DNA from 3 places in the Pseudomonas sp. Eth.TT006 genome. Region 3 is predicted to be linked to each of the others. Evidence: riboswitches for the same ligand, from Rfam matches in the RefSeq annotation. Region 3 holds a riboswitch; each other region holds the start of a gene.
What was found. A riboswitch is a leader RNA that binds a small molecule or an ion and turns the genes downstream of it on or off. The one in region 3 is predicted to bind cobalamin.
Positions count from the first base shown of each region.

Region 1: another riboswitch for cobalamin. It lies ahead of ACXR0M_RS07240 (ABC transporter substrate-binding protein); the one in region 3 lies ahead of cobO (cob(I)yrinic acid a,c-diamide adenosyltransferase).
Region 2: another riboswitch for cobalamin. It lies ahead of ACXR0M_RS06585 (CbtB domain-containing protein); the one in region 3 lies ahead of cobO (cob(I)yrinic acid a,c-diamide adenosyltransferase).

Region 1 covers NZ_JBTJEN010000003.1:290,702-296,032, forward strand. Annotated here, with positions in the region: gene map (type I methionyl aminopeptidase) at 1-112, opposite strand, end outside; gene ACXR0M_RS07230 (ParD-like family protein) at 109-336, opposite strand; gene ACXR0M_RS07235 (Ppx/GppA phosphatase family protein) at 614-1,549, shown strand; cobalamin riboswitch at 1,727-1,922, shown strand; gene ACXR0M_RS07240 (ABC transporter substrate-binding protein) at 2,068-3,081, shown strand; gene ACXR0M_RS07245 (FecCD family ABC transporter permease) at 3,078-4,094, shown strand; gene ACXR0M_RS07250 (ABC transporter ATP-binding protein) at 4,091-4,852, shown strand.
Region 2 covers NZ_JBTJEN010000003.1:117,634-122,964, reverse strand. Annotated here, with positions in the region: gene nfuA (Fe-S biogenesis protein NfuA) at 8-592, shown strand; gene cobM (precorrin-4 C(11)-methyltransferase) at 799-1,545, opposite strand; gene ACXR0M_RS06595 (cobalamin biosynthesis protein) at 1,627-2,040, opposite strand; gene ACXR0M_RS06590 (CbtA family protein) at 2,037-2,735, opposite strand; gene ACXR0M_RS06585 (CbtB domain-containing protein) at 2,747-2,944, opposite strand; cobalamin riboswitch at 3,066-3,287, opposite strand; cobalamin riboswitch at 4,266-4,475, shown strand; gene cobW (cobalamin biosynthesis protein CobW) at 4,574-5,331, shown strand, end outside.
Region 3 covers NZ_JBTJEN010000015.1:17,684-23,014, forward strand. Annotated here, with positions in the region: gene cbiB (adenosylcobinamide-phosphate synthase CbiB) at 1-377, opposite strand, end outside; gene bluB (5,6-dimethylbenzimidazole synthase) at 374-1,024, opposite strand; gene ACXR0M_RS21600 (cobyrinate a,c-diamide synthase) at 1,021-2,421, opposite strand; gene cobO (cob(I)yrinic acid a,c-diamide adenosyltransferase) at 2,418-3,029, opposite strand; cobalamin riboswitch at 3,111-3,343, opposite strand; gene ACXR0M_RS21610 (hypothetical protein) at 3,507-4,091, shown strand; gene ACXR0M_RS21615 (PQQ-dependent sugar dehydrogenase) at 4,158-5,331, shown strand, end outside.

The DNA.
Region 1 (5,331 bases), on a different contig from region 3:
CCCCGGCCTGCACATGCGGCACCAGCATCGCCAGCACTTCGGCGGCGAGTTGGCCGGCGGCGCGTGACTGGGCGATCTCGGCGGGGGTGTTGATCTTGATCGGGTTTCTCATGCGCTGACGGCTTCCTGAGTCAGTTGATGCAGATCCAGCCCGCCGTTCTGTTCGGCGCGGATCAGCAAGCGGCAAATGGCGCTGTGGTCGAGGTTGGGGTGCAGCTCGGCGAGCATGCCGATGCGCATCCAGTGCTCGGCCTGCGCGTTGATCGAGCGGCTGAGGGCAGTGCTGGAGATGCGCAGGTTCTCGTGCATGTCCTCGGAAATCTTGACGATACCCATAAACGAATCCGATACGTTGTGTATATGGAACGTATATTACCCAACACCCCGTCGAGATTGCAAACCCGATCCCTGTAGGAGCTGCCGAAGGCTGCGATCTTTTGATCTTGCTTTTCACAAGATCAAAGTCAAAAGATCGCAGCCTGCGGCAGCTCCTACAGGAATTTCACAGGCTTACCTTCATCGAAGCGCCCCACCCGCGTCATCAGGATGTCATCAACCGCACGGCACACTCCTCGCCACCGCGAGTCATCGCCGCACGTTTGCAAGGACTCTCATGAAAGACGACGACGCACTGTTTGCCGCCATCGACCTGGGTTCGAATGCCTTTCGCCTGATGATCGGGCAGTCGGTGCGCAGCCGGAAGGGCCTGCAGATCCAGGAAGTGAAAACCCTGCGCGAACCGGTGCGCCTCGCCGAGGGCTTTGACGGCGGTACGCTGGATGCCCTGGCGCTGACTCGTGGCTGGCAGGCGCTGGCGCGGTTCGGCAAGAAGCTGCGCGGCTTCGAACCGGGCCGTGTACGCGCTGTGGCCACCAGCGCCGTGCGCGAGGCGGACAATGCGCCGCTGTTTCTCGCCAGCGCGGAAAAGCATCTGGGGTTTCGCATCGATGTTATTTCCGGCCACGAAGAGGCGCAACTGGTCTACGCCGGCGTCGCCCACACCCTGCCCGACGCGCACGACCTGCGGCTGGTGGTCGACATCGGTGGTGGCTCGACCGAGCTGATCCTCGGCCAGGGCGCGCAACCGTTGCTGACCGAAAGCATCGCCATCGGCAGCGGTACGTTGAGCGCGCGGTTTTTCCGTGGCGGCGAGATTTCCGCCGCCGCCCTGCAGGAAGCCGAGCGCTTCGCCCTCCTGCAGTTGGAAAAAGTCGCCCGGCGTTATCGCGCGCAGGGCTGGCAGCAGACCATCGGCTCCTCCGGCACCGCGCGCATGCTCGCCAAAGTACTCAAGGCCAACCGTCTCAACGACTTTGCCGAGGACGGCATCACCTATGCCGGCCTGCTTCGCCTGTCGCTGTTGCTGCTGCAGGTACAGAACGTGCGCCAGCTGAAACTCGCCGGCCTGCAGCCGCATCGCGAAAGCATCCTGCCCGGCGGTCTGGCGATCATGCTTGCCGCGTTCAAGGCGTTCGGCATCGCGCAAATGCTCCCGTCCGAACCGGGTCTGCGTCTGGGCGTGCTGCACGGTTTGATGAGCCAGCACTGATCCCCCGCAACTTCTCCAGACAAGGATCTCTTGTGGTGAGGGGATTTATCCCCGATGGGTCGCGTAGCGGCCCCAAAAAACGGGCCTGCTGCGCAGTCCATCGGGGATAAATCCCCTCGCTACAGGGTTCTCTTCCATGGATCCTGTGCATTGCAACTCCCTTTACTCAGCACTATCCGCTACCATGCCGGCGCCGGTTCCCGAACGGGAATAATAGGGAATCCGAGGTGCGCGCCGCGCATTGATCGGAACTGCCCCCGCAACTGTAGGTGCCGAGCCTGCTCCACGACTGCCACTGGGTGAAGACCCGGGAAGGCCGGAGCCCGGGCGATGACGCATCAGTCAGGAGACCTGCCGGCCGAGTAATTCACTAACCGGCGGGGTGTCCGGGAAGGACATCGTGCCGCGCGCATTGTTGTGGGATGGCCGGCCTTGCGCAGCTGTCCCGGCGGCGTTCCATGATGTGTTTCCAGTCCGTACGCGCCCGCTCCCCGTACGGTTCCATTGGAGACTGCCGCATGTCGCTGCCCCGCGTTGCCACTTTGATCACCGGTCTGGCCTTCAGCGCCCTCGCCCACGCAACGCCTGGGCACTATCCGCTGACCATCGAAAACTGCGGCAGCACGCTGACGTTTCAGCACGCCCCGAGCCGCACCGTCAGCATCGGCCAGGCCGCCACCGAAATGCTCTACGCCATGGACCTGAGCGACAAAGTGGTCGGCACCTCGTTGTGGTTCAACAACGTCCTGGCGCAATACAAAGCACAAAACGAGAGCATTGAGCGCCTCGCCGACAACGAGCCGAGCTTCGAAGCGGTGATCGGTAAACGCCCGGAACTGGTCGCCGTGGAACTGGAGTGGATGGTCGGCCCGCAAGGCGCGGTCGGCACCCGCGAGCAGTTTCATGAGCTGCAAATCCCCACTTATCTGCTGCCGTCCGACTGCGAAGCCAAAGACAATCTGGTCGGCGCCGACGGCACGCGGCTCGCTCCGTTTCGCATCGAGACGATCTACAAAAGCGTCAGTCAGCTGGCCGAAATCTTCGATGTGCGCGACCGTGGCGAGCAGCTCAACGCCCAACTCAAGGCCAGCCTCGCCCGCTCGATTGCCACCGCGCAAACCGTGAAGCACAAAGACCTTAGCGCGCTGGTGTGGTTTTCCAGTGCGCAACTCAACGTCGAGCCGTTTGTCGCGGGCCACAAAGGCGTGCCTGACTTCATGCTCAGCACGCTTGGCGTGCGCAACATCGTCGAGTCCGATGAGGAGTGGCCGACCGTCGGCTGGGAAACCATCGCCAAGGCCAACCCGACCTTTCTGGTGATCGCACGCATGGATCGCCGACGCTTCCCCGCTGACGACTACGAGAAAAAACTCGCCTTCCTGCGCAGCGACCCGGTGACGCGCAACATGGACGCGGTGAAAAACAACCGCATCATCATCCTCGACGCCATGGCCCTGCAGGCCAGCCTGCGCATGTTCGATGGCCTGGAACAACTGGCCGCCGCCATCAACGGCTACGACCTGCCGCAATGAGCAAAAGCCTGATCCGTCTGTCGCTGGCCCTGCTGATTCTGCTGATCGCGGTCATTGCGGGTGTGGCCATCGGCGAAACGCCCATTGCGCCGGACGTGGTCATGCAGGTGCTGGCCAACAAACTGTGGGCCGCCGGCCATGCGCTCGATCCCATCGACGAAGGCATCGTCTGGAACTACCGGCTGACCCGCGCCCTGGTCGCCGCTGCTTGCGGTGCCGGGCTGGCGACTTGCGGGGTGATTCTGCAATCGCTGCTGCGCAATCCGCTGGCCGATCCGTACCTGCTGGGGATTTCCGCCGGCGCCTCGACCGGTGCGGTGATGGTTGCCTTGCTGGGCGTCGGCGCCGGGGTGATTTCGCTGTCGGTCGGCGCCTTCGCCGGTGCAGTGACCGCGTTCGTGCTGGTGATTGTCCTGGCCCGTGTCAGCGGCAGCGCCAATGGCACCGGGCAGATCATTCTGGCGGGGATTGCCGGCTCGCAGTTGTTCAACGCGCTCACGGCGTTTCTGATCACCCGTTCGGCGAGTTCCGAGCAGGCGCGCGGGATCATGTTCTGGCTGCTGGGCAATCTCGGCGGCGTGCGCTGGCCGTCGGTGTGGCTGGCGGTGCCGGTCGCGCTGGCGGGGCTGGCGGTGTGCCTGTGGCATCGGCGGGCGCTGGATGCGTTCACTTTTGGCGCGGACTCGGCGGCGTCCCTCGGCATTCCGGTGCGGCGGGTGCAGTTCGTGCTGATCGGCTGCGCAGCGCTGGTGACCGCAGTGATGGTGTCGATTGTCGGTTCGATCGGCTTTGTCGGTCTGGTGATTCCGCATGCGGCGCGGCTGTTGCTGGGCACCGGGCATGCGCGTCTGTTGCCCGCCAGTGCCTTGGGCGGCGCGTTGTTTCTGATCGCTGCCGACGTGCTGTCGCGCACGCTGATCAAAGGCCAGGTGATTCCGGTCGGGGTAATCACCGCGCTGGTCGGTGCGCCGGTGTTTGCCCTGATTCTGGTTGGTCGCCGAGGTGTTCGATGAACGTCTTGAGTTGCACCGATCTGCGCTTCAAGGTGCGCGGCGCCGAGCTGCTCAACGGCGTCAGCCTGAGCGTTCGGCAAGGCGAAACCCTGGGCATCGTCGGCCCCAACGGCGCGGGCAAATCGACCCTGCTCAAACTGCTCGCAGGGTTGCGCACGCCGAGTGCCGGCGAAGTGCTGCTGGAGGGGCAGCGACTGGGGAAGATGACCCGCCGGGCGATTGCGCAAAAACTTGCGTTGGTGGAACAGCAGGCCGACACCGACGACGGCATTCGCGTGTATGACGCGGTGGCCCTCGGGCGCACGCCGTGGCTGTCGGCGTTACAGCCGTGGTCGTCGGCCGACCGTGCAATCGTTGAGCAGGCGCTGCTGGATGTCGATGCGGTGCACCTGCGTGATCGCATCTGGCGCGGCTTGTCCGGAGGCGAACGGCAACGGGTGCACATCGCCCGGGCGCTGGCGCAACGGCCACAGATCCTGTTGCTGGACGAGCCGGCGAATCATCTGGATATTCAGCATCAACTGGCGATTTTGCAGGTGGTGCGGGCGCTGCCGGTGACTACGCTGATTGCCTTGCACGACCTGAATCAGGCGCTGAAATGTGATCGTCTGGCGATTCTCGAAGGTGGGCTGCTGGTTGATCTGGGGCCGCCGCTGGAAGTGCTCACACCGCAGCGTCTGCAAGACACCTTTGGGGTAAAAGCGCGCTACCTGACCGACCCGGTCGATGGCGAGCAGATATTGCGGTTTCACACCTGAGCCAAAAACTTGCCCCCGGCCTCACCGACCTCCTGTAGGAGCTGCCGAAGGCTGCGATCTTTTGATCTTGATCTTTAAAAAACAAAATCAAAAGATCGCAGCCTTCGGCAGCTCCTACAGGGATAAAACAAAATCCGCCGTTCCGATCAACCGGGGCGGCGGGTTTTGTCTTTGTGGCGCTGGGTTGAACGGCGTCCGCTTCTGTATTTTAAACAAGGTCGTTTAAATGACATTCCTCGACACGCCTTCCAGGCTACACATCCTTGCGCCGTTGCCTACACGTACGCCAGAATCCGCCGGCTTGTGCGCGTTGGGGTCGGGATTTATCGTTTGCGGGTCGCTGACAAATCAGCGATCGGGTTTAGCGATCCGTCCTTACGCCGAAGCAACCTCTTCTCAATTGCAGACCCGTCTGTCTGCATTTGCGTCATGGTGGCTGTGCGTGGGAGACCTTCGGGTCTACCCGGGGTTTCTGTGAC
Region 2 (5,331 bases), on a different contig from region 3:
AGTTTCCATGACCGCTATTACCATTACCGACGCCGCCCACGATTACCTGGCCGATCTGCTCTCCAAGCAGAACACCCCGGGCATCGGCATCCGTGTCTTCATCACCCAGCCTGGCACCCAGTACGCCGAAACCTGCATTGCCTACTGCAAGCCAGGCGAAGAAAAGCCAGAAGATACCGCGCTGGGGCTGAAAAGCTTCACTGCCTACATCGACTCGTTCAGCGAAGCGTTCCTTGACGATGCCGTCGTCGATTACGCCACCGACCGCATGGGCGGCCAGCTGACCATCAAGGCGCCTAACGCCAAAGTGCCGATGGTCAACGCCGACAGCCCGGTCAACGAGCGCATCAATTACTACCTGCAAACCGAGATCAACCCGGGGCTGGCCAGCCACGGCGGTCAGGTCAGCCTGATCGATGTGGTCGAGGACGGCATCGCCGTGCTGCAGTTCGGCGGTGGTTGCCAAGGCTGCGGCCAGGCCGACGTAACCTTGAAGGAAGGCATCGAACGCACCTTGCTCGAGCGCATTCCCGAGCTCAAGGGCGTCCGCGACGTGACCGACCACACGCAGAAAGAAAACGCCTACTACTGAGTAAGGTGTTCGCTGCGAATATGAAAAACGGCGTCCGTGAGCGCCGTTTTTTTATGCCCTGAATTAATCAGAGCGACAACTGTGTGGCGAGGGGATTTATCCCCGATGGGTTGCGAAGCAGCCCCAAAAAAGCAACTGCTGCGCAGTTCATCGGGGATAAATCCCCTCGCCACAGGTTTTGCACTTTGCCACAAAAATCCTCCGACTCAGGGCCGGTAAAGATGCGCATGCCCCGCGCGATACAGCGACGACTCGCTGAACACCTCACTGCCCAGCACCCGACCCACGAGAATCAACGCCGTACGCCGAAACCCTTTGGCCTCAACCTTCGCGGCAATGTCCTCCAGTGTCCCCAGCACCCAATCCTGATCCGGCCACGTCGCCCGGTGAATCACCGCGATCGGGCAATCTGCGCCGTAATGCGGCAGCAGTTCGGCGATGATTTTCTGCAGATGGTTGACCCCCAGATGAATCGCCATGGTCGCGCCATGCTGCGCCAGGCTGCCGAGCTCTTCGCCGACGGGCATCGCGGTCTTGTCGGCGTAACGGGTCAGAATCACGCTTTGCGATACATCCGGCAGGGTCAGTTCGGCGCCGAGCAAGGCTGCGCAGGCAGCGGTGGCGGTGACGCCGGGGATGATTTCGAAAGGGATATCCAGTTCGCGCAGATAACGAATCTGCTCGCCAATCGCGCCATACAGGCTCGGGTCACCCGAATGCACCCGTGCCACATCCTGGCCTTTGCCGTGGGCAGTTTTGATCAAATCGATGATCTGCTCCAGGTGCAATTCGGCGCTGTTGACCACGGTTTCGGCCTGATGCCCCTCAAGCACGGCGGCCGGCACCAGCGAGCCGGCGTAGATGATCACCGGGCAGCGGCGAATCAGCCGCTGGCCTTTGACGGTAATCAATTCCGGATCGCCGGGGCCGGCACCGATGAAATAGACAGTCATGAATAAATCCTGTGGAAAACGGGGCAGGGCAGTGCTTCAGATGAAGATTGCTCATGATCAAACAGGGTGATTATCGGGGTTTTACGCGGCACCGGCCAACGCCAGCGTGGCCTGAGCGTATTTTTGCCGGGGAATCAGCAGTTTTGCCGGGGCTTGAATCAGTTGTTCGGCGAGCGCCAGTGCCGCGCTTTCCGCCACGCCATAGCAACCGGTGCGCTCGAAGGCAATCTGTGACTGATGACTCAGGCGTGGCTGATAGCTGGCCAGTTGTTCACTGCTGAAATACTGCAGCGGCAACGCCAGTTGCGCGGCGAGCTCCTGCAAGCCCGGCTCGTCGCGCTTCAAATCGATGCTGGCCAAGGCTCTGATCGCTCGCAGCTCGATGCGATGCGCCTGCAACGCCTGATCGAGCAGCGCGCGCAGGGTACTGACCGGGCAGCCGCGCTGGCAGCCGAGGCCGACCACGAAGGTCGGCGCTGCGCGGTCAGCGGTCATGCGTGGTATTGACCATCGTTCTTGCGGCGGAACAACCAGGCACTGATCAGGCCCAAAGCCAGCCAGAACGCCACGTTGGTCAGCTGCGAAGCGATTTTGAACTGCGCTTCCAGGGCTTGCGGTGCGAGCATCGAATGCACTTCCGGTTGCGGAGCGCCAATCACGTGCGGCACGGCCAGAATCGCCACGCCCAGCAGCTTCATCAGCCATTGACGGCTGAACACGATCAATGCCAGGCCGACGGCGGTAGAGGCGGCGGTGCCGATCCACCACGTCTGCCGCGACGCCAGATCCGCCGCTGCAGTGCCCGGCAGCTCAGGCGGCAGGCCGAGGGTCGGGGCGAGGACGAAAGTCGCGTATCCGGCCAGACCCCAGAGCAGGCCCTGCGAGGTTTTCGTTGGGGCGCGCAGGGTGTAAAGACCGGCGAGCATCAACGCGAAACCGACCGCCACCACCAGATTGCCGCCAGTGGTCGAAACCACCCGCTGCCAGCCGTTTTCCGGCTCCCAGGCCTCGGCGTCGTGGCTGTGCGCAGCCACGCCAGCGGCGTGTTCATGAACCGCCACCGGTTCGGATTTCTCGTAGGTTTCGGCCTGCAGAATCAGTGGAGAGACCCAAAAGCTCTGCAGCAAGGTCAGCAGCAGGGCGGCCAGCAGGCCGGTGAAACCTGCAGTTTGCGCGATACGCTTGATCATGTCGGCAGGTCTCAGTGGCACGGGAACGCGGCGCTGTGGCGGGTATCGTGGGCGGCGTTGTGCACCGCTTCGATGTGCGAGAAACCGGCGAAGTAGACGAGGCCTGCACCAAGGATCGAGGCGAAGATCGCCGCTGTCAGGCGCTGGGTCAAGGTGCTGGTGCTGGAAATTTTGGCGGTGGTGCTGCCGGTGCTGCTGATGATCGACATAGCGCTTCCCTCTGGAATGTCAGCGGGTAAACGGAGCGCATGAAGACCCCTGCGAGTCAGGCACGCAGGGGGTCGAACAGCGCCCGCCCACCGCGGGTTGTCGTGGTCAGCGGCGCAAGGTGCGCGCTGTGTGTTGCGGGCCGGTCTCCGGGCTCGCGAGGGGTTGGCGTGGGGCCGACCTGCAAGCATCACCTTCCCATGCCATACCGGCACAGTGGATCTGACGCTTCGCTCGCTTACCGTTGCGGGGGCAGCACCGGACTGACATGGCTTTGAGTAAAGCACATGATTCACCGGTTTCCCGTTTCACCCTGTGAAGGGCACCCGTAACAAGTTGTGTAGGAGAGCATGGGCTGGGGATTTGAGTCAATTGGATGGGTTGTATTGTCTTGTATTGGGGGCATATCCGTTGCTGCGGTAACGGCCACTTAGGGTTTCGCCCTTACGGCGACTCACTTTTTTTACAAACGCCTAAAAAAAGTAAGCAAAAAAACGCTTGCTCCTACGTCCGGCCCGCTCGCTGGGGCTCGGGGTCCCTTCGCTCCGGGATTGATCTGGGCGCAGCGCCTACGGTTTGCTTCGCTGCACCTCCTCTCGCTGTGTTTGGCTGCGCCAAACGGTCGCTGCGCTCCCACCCCCGGATCAATCCCTCCACTCAGCCTCCCGACGTCGCCCGTGGATCAAGATCAAAAGCCGCAGCCGAGCTAACGCTCATCCTGTTGAGTGGGGCGGCTTCGCCGCATGGGTTGCACGCGATCTGAACTGTAGGAGTGAGCCTGCTCGCGATGGCGGCCTGCCAGCCGACCGAATTCTTTGAACGCATCCCATGTAGGAGCTGCCGAAGGCTGCGATCTTTTGATCTGCTTTGGCTTTGGCTTTGGCTTTGGCTCTTGATCTGGCTTTTGACTTCCCGCCCCATCGGCAGGCCGAGCGTAGGTGTCCATCAGGGGGTAGGCGCGCAGCGCCGTGCGGCGCAGCCGCATACATCGAGAGGAGGTGCAGCGAAGCAAACCGTAGGCGATGCCCCCTGATGGACACCGTAGCGAGGGAACACTGAGCCTCAGCGAAGTGCCGTACGCCGGGGCAAGCCTTTTGGGTTACCTTTTCGGCGTCTGGAAAAGGTGACTCGCTGTAAGAGCGAAACCGCCAGCGGCAGCACCCGAAGAAATGGATATGCCCCCAATCCAGACAAACCCAAAACCACTGATCCTTTTTGGCGTTTCAAAAAAGGGACTCAGCGCCAGCCGCGACACCCGCAGCAACGGATCTGCCCCCAACTCAAACAACCCCAAAAGCCCATTGACCCACCCCAACACGATGCGTAGCCTTGCACTTTCGAGGTTCTTCGGCGATGCCGAAGCTAAGAAGGGAACGCGGTCAAAGCCGCGGCTGCCCCCGCAACTGTGAACGGTGATGTTCGCTGCCACGCCACTGCCAGCTCAATCCAGAGCCAGCGGGAAGGCGCAGCGAATGCCGGGCCCAAGGTCCGAACACCGTCAGCCAGGAGACCTGCCTCGTGACCGATTTCTCACTACAACCGGGCGGGGTGATCCGGTGGCGAATTCTTCCGCGCGCACGCTCGCAGCGGATCTCGTCCCGTATGCCCGCCGCTTTGCCAAAGGCATACCGATGAAAACACTGGCCAAACTCCCCGTCACCATCGTCACCGGTTTCCTCGGCTCGGGCAAAACCACCTTGCTGCGGCACATGCTCGACAACGCTCAGGGCCGCCGTATCGCGGTGATCGTCAACGAGTTCGGCGAGCTGGGTATCGACGGTGAAATTCTCAAGCAATGCACCATCGGCTGCACCGAAGAAGAAGCCACCGGCCGCGTCTACGAACTGGCCAACGGCTGCCTGTGCTGCACGGTTCAGGAAGAGTTCTTCCCGGTGATGCGCGAACTGGTCGCCCGTCGCGGCGATCTCGATCACATCCTCATCGAAACCTCGGGCCTGGCCCTGCCAAAACCGCTGGTGCAAGCGTTCCAGTGGCCGGAAATCCGCAGTGCCTGCACCGTTGATGCGGTGATCACCGTGGTCGACAGCCCGGCGGTGGCCGCTGGCACCTTCGCCGCCTTCCCGGATCAGGTCGATGCCCAGCGCAAACTCGACCCGAACCTCGATCACGAATCGCCGCTGCACGAACTGTTCGCTGACCAACTGGCCAGCGCCGACCTGGTGATCCTCAACAAGGCTGACCAGACCAGCCCGGAAGATCTGGCGCGCGTACGTGCTGAAGTCGCCGAAGAACTGCCGCCGGCGGTAAAAATCATCGAAGCCAGCAACGGCCGTCTGCCGCTCGACGTGCTGATCGGCCTCGGTGCCGGTTCCGAAGAACACATCGACAGCCGCCACAGCCATCACGATCACCACCACGACGGTGATGA
Region 3 (5,331 bases):
TCGCTGGTCTGGCGACTGACCAGATAACCGACGCGTTTACGCGCCTCTTCCAGATCATCACTGCGCAGGGCTTTGGCCACCGGTTCGACGTGTTCGCCAAGACTGCGCATGCCGAGCGCGCAATACAACGCAAGAATCTCGACGATCCAGCCGACGTAAGGCGCCCAGGAAAACGCGGTGGCGAGCAGCGTCAGCGGCAGCACCGCGATCACCCACGCGGTGACCCCGTGACTGCGCCAGCCGCGCCCACCCGCATTGAAACGTTGCTCGATGCGCCCGGCAAAATTGCCGAAGGCCACCAGCGGATGCCAGCGTTTCGGTTCACCCAGCAGCGCATCCAGCGCGACCGCGGCGACACTCAACAACGCCACACTCATTGCCTCACTCCCCAATAATTTTCATACAGCAACTCATGGAGCGGACGCGCCTGCGCCCACCCTTCGAGGACCAGCATCGGCGCCGGATAGAATTCCTTGACCGGGCCCAGGCACAACACCGCCAACGGCTTGGCCCCGGCCGGCAATTGCAGCAGATCGGCAAGAGCTTGCGGTTCGAACAGCGAGACCCAGCCCATGCCCAGCCCTTCGGCGCGTGATGCCAGCCACAGGTTCTGGATCGCGCAGGATAACGACGCCATGTCCATTTCCGGCAATGTGCGGCGACCGAAGATGTGCTTTTCCCGATCGTCCATCAGCGCCGCGACCAGCACTTCGGCGCAGTCGTTGATGCCTTCGACCTTGAGCTTCATGAACTCGTCACTGCGCTCGCCAAGGGCTTCGGCGGTGCGGATGCGTTCGGCTTCGACGAGGTTCTGGATCTGCCCGCGCAACTTGCGATCGCTGATACGGATGAAGCGCCACGGTTGCATCAGGCCGACGCTGGGTGCCTGGTGCGCGGCTTCGAGCAGACGGCGCAGCAGTTCAGGCTCGAGCGTGCCGCCGGTGAAGTGGCGCATGTCGCGGCGTTCGGCGATGGCTTTATAGACCGCTGCGCGCTCGGCTTCAGAATAGGCGTTGTCGGTCATGGCCCCATCGCTGGCAAGCCAGCTCCCACAGGGGAATGCATTTCTTCAGGCAAATCACCGCCCACTGTGGGAGCTGGCTTGCCAGCGATGGCGGCCTTGAGGTCTGGCGCAAACAACGCAGCAATCGCCCCCGGATTCGACGGAAAATAAAAGTGCACGTACGAAGCGGTCATCCGCCCCTCGCGATACACCGCCTCCGCGCCGCGTCCGCCATTCGGGCTCAGGCCCCGGGCAATCGGCGTCAGTTCGGTGCTGGTCAGCGAGTGGTGATAGGTGTGGCCGCGCAGTGAGCCTTCCGGCAGATCCACCACCTGCAGCGCAAGCGCCGCCAGACGTTTTTGCATCACCGCCTCGCCGCGCAGTAGCCCGACCAGTTCGGCGCGGGTGCCTTCGACATCGGTCAACGCGTCGAGCAGATAGAGCATGCCGCCACACTCGGCGAGCAGCGGTTTGCCGGCGGCGTGGTGCGCGCGAATCGCCGCGAGCATCGCGGTGTTTTGCGCCAGCGCGACATGGTGCAATTCCGGGTAGCCGCCGGGCAGATACAGACTGTCAGCCTCGGGCAATCGGGTATCGCGGATTGGCGAGAAGAAGCTCAACTCGGCGCCCATCGCTCGCAGCAGGTCGAGACTGGCGCCGTAGGTAAAGGCAAAGGCTTCATCGCGGGCTACGGCAATGCGCACGCCTTCGAGCAGCGGTTCGGCGTCGATCACCGTGGGCGCGGCAAACTCCACGGCCGGCGGCAGCGCGACCTCGCAACTGCTGGCCAACGCTTCGGCAGCGGCGTCGAGGCGCAGGTCCAGATCATTCAGTTCGCTGGCCTGCACCAGACCGAGGTGGCGGCTCGGCAGTTCGATCCCGGTCTCGCGGGACAGCGCGCCGTACCAGCGCAAGCCTTCAGTGAGGCTGCCCTCGAGCAATTGCGCGTGGCGCAATGTGCCGACGCGGTTGGCCAGCACGCCAGCGAACGGCAGGTCCGGCTGATAGCGCGCCAGTCCCAGCGCCAGGGCGCCAAAGGTCTGGGCCATGGCGGTGCCGTCGATCACCCCGAGCACCGGCACGCCAAAATGCCGCGCCAGATCGGCGCTCGACGGGGTGCCATCGAACAGGCCCATCACACCTTCGATCAGGATGAGATCGGCTTCGCCGGCGGCTTCCCATAAAAGGCGCCGACTTTCCTGCTCGCCGACCATCCACATGTCCAGTTGATACACCGGCGCACCGCTGGCGCGCTCGAGAATCATCGGATCGAGAAAGTCCGGGCCGCATTTGAACACGCGCACCTTGCGCCCCTGATTGCGATGCAGGCGCGCGAGGGCGGCGGTAACGGTGGTCTTGCCCTGACCGGAGGCCGGCGCGGCGATCAACACCGCCGGGCAGTGACGTGGTTGATTCAAAGTTCGACGCCTTTCTGCGCTTTGATCCCGGCCTGGAAGGCGTGCTTGAGCATGCCCATTTCGGTCACGGTGTCGCCCATCTCGATCATTTCCGGCTTGGCTCCGCGACCGGTGACGATCACGTGCTGCATCGGCGGACGCGCCTGCAGATCACTGAGTACCTGATCCAGATCGAGGTAGCCGTGCTTGAGCGCAATGTTCAGCTCATCCAGCACCACCAGGCCAATCGACGGATCGCGCAACAGTTCACGGGACACGGCCCACGCCGCTTCGGCGGCGGCGATGTCGCGCTGGCGGTCCTGGGTCTCCCAGGTGAAGCCCTCGCCCATCACGTGGAAGCGCACTTGCTCGGGGAAGCGGCGGAAGAACAGCTCTTCGCCGGTGCTGTTGCGGCCCTTGATGAATTGCACCACGCCGCACTGCATGCCGTGGCCCATGGCGCGGGCGAGCATGCCGAACGCCGAGCTGCTTTTGCCCTTGCCGTTGCCGGTCAGCACCAGCACCAGACCGCACTCGTCGGGCGAATTGGCGATGCGTTCGTCGATCACGGCTTTTTTGCGCTGCATGCGCGCCAGATGGCGTGCGTCGCGCTCGGGGGAATCGGTCATGGGGGAGCTCTCCGTTGAGGCTGAATAACGGCGGGCAGGCACAAGAATAGACGGCAAAAAGCCTGGCATCGCCCACCGTGATGCCGCTGGATGGATCAGGCCGGTCTCCGGGCTCATGAGCGGCGCATCGCCTGGCTGCGCGCCTTCCCGCTTCTGTCGAGGCAGTGGCTCAAGGCGCAGCTTTTACTCATTTACCGTTGCGGGGGCAGCGCCGGGATCGTGTGATCGCTCTTCGTCTGAAGACAACCCTCACCGGCTTCCCTGTTTCACTCTGTCGACACCCGTCACAGAGCACCTGAAACAAGCCGCGAAGGTTAGAGGGTTGGGGGTGGAGCGTCAATTAAAGAGGGGGCCGTCGAGCGAATAACTGCCGCCGATCAATTATCTGACGCCAATCTTGTGCCATGCTGAGACAAGTGATATCAAAGAGCCATGCTTTTGACTGAAAAAGCACTCACAACAATAAGGATGATGACGATGCAAGGCATGATCATCAGCAACCCGCGCCTGGAATTCATGCGCCCGATGCTTGAACGCTGGTTTGACTGTATCGATCGCTACAACGCGGTGCGCGGCGACAACGAGCCCCCTTACTGGCATGACGAGAAAGCCAATCTCGGATTGCTCTCCGCTGCCGCCTGGATGGCTGAGCTGGTCACGCTGAGCGACACGGCCACGCGCAAGCAGAACGAGGACGGCGAACGCAATGCCCGCGCCGATCTGTTTATCGCCGGAGCCGAAGACCGCGCCTACCTGCAGGCGACCCAGCGCTGGCCGCGAGTCAACAACCTGAATCTGACCCAGGCACTGCAGGACATCACCAGCGAGGCGAAACGCATCAGTTTCGCCAGCGACATCAGGCTCGGCTGCCTGTTCGTCGCCCCGCAAAGGGCCCAGCACAGCGCCAGCCCGGAAGAGTTGCAGGACATGGTCGACGACCTGCAGAAGGAACACACCTGCGCCGTCGCCTGGTATTTCCCCTACGCCTACCGCAAATTGCGCAGCGAAGCGGGCAACTATCACCCCGGGATCGCCGTGCTGTTCAAAGAGGCCCGCGGCTGAGCGGTTGAACCATCGGGTGCGCAGGCTCCTCTATGATTAGGAATGCATTCATAGGGAAGATCAGTAATGCGCAAAACCCGACTCGCTCTCGTCATCGCCCTCGCCGGAGGGCTCACCGCCTGCGGTGAATCCTCCAGCCTGCAAGTCTCCGACGGTACCGGCCCGGCCCCGAAACTGCCCGAGCCGAACAAGACCCTGATCCCGACCGTTAACATCGCCCCGGCGGTTGGCTGGCCGGCCGGCGGCAAACCGACCGCAGCAGCCGGCACGCAAGTGGCCGCGTTTGCCGAAGACCTCGATCACCCGCGCTGGCTCTACGTGTTGCCCAACGGTGACGTGCTGGTGGCAGAAACCAACGCACCGCCCAAGCCCGACGACAGCAGCGGCGTGCGTGGCTGGGTAATGAAGAAAGTCATGGGCAAGGCCGGCGCCGGCGTACCGAGCCCGAATCGCATTACCCTGCTGCGCGATGCCGATCACGATGGCGTGGCCGAGACGCGCACGGTGTTCCTGCAGAACCTCAACTCGCCATTCGGCATGACCTTGGTCGGCAACGATCTGTATGTCGCCGATACCGATCGACTGCTGCGCTTTCATTACGAACCGGGTGCGACCGAGATCAAGACCCAGCCGATCAAAGTCACCGACTTGCCGGGTGGCACACTGAATCACCATTGGACCAAGAACGTCATCGCCAGCAAGGACGGCAGCAAGCTGTACGTCACCGTCGGTTCAAACAGCAACGTCGGCGAAAACGGTCTGGACAAAGAAGAAGGTCGCGCGGCGATCTGGGAAGTGGACCGGGCGACCGGCAATCACCGGATCTTCGCCTCGGGCATCCGCAACCCCAACGGTCTGGCGTGGGAGCCGACCACGGGCGCGCTGTGGACGGCGGTCAATGAGCGTGACGAGATCGGCAGCGACCTGGTGCCGGACTACATCACGTCGGTCAAGGACGGCGGCTTCTATGGCTGGCCCTTCAGCTATTACGGCCAGCACGTCGATGTGCGGGTGAAACCGCAAAACCTCGACCTGGTGGCCAAGGCCATCGCACCGGATTATGCCGTCGGCCCGCATACTGCCTCGCTGGGCCTGACCTTCGCCGAGGGCAACAGCTTGCCGGCGCAATTCAAGGAAGGCGCGTTCATTGGCCAGCACGGCTCATGGAACCGCAAACCGCACAGTGGCTACAAAGTGATTTTCGTGCCGTTCGCCGCAGGCAAGCCGAACGGCACTCCGG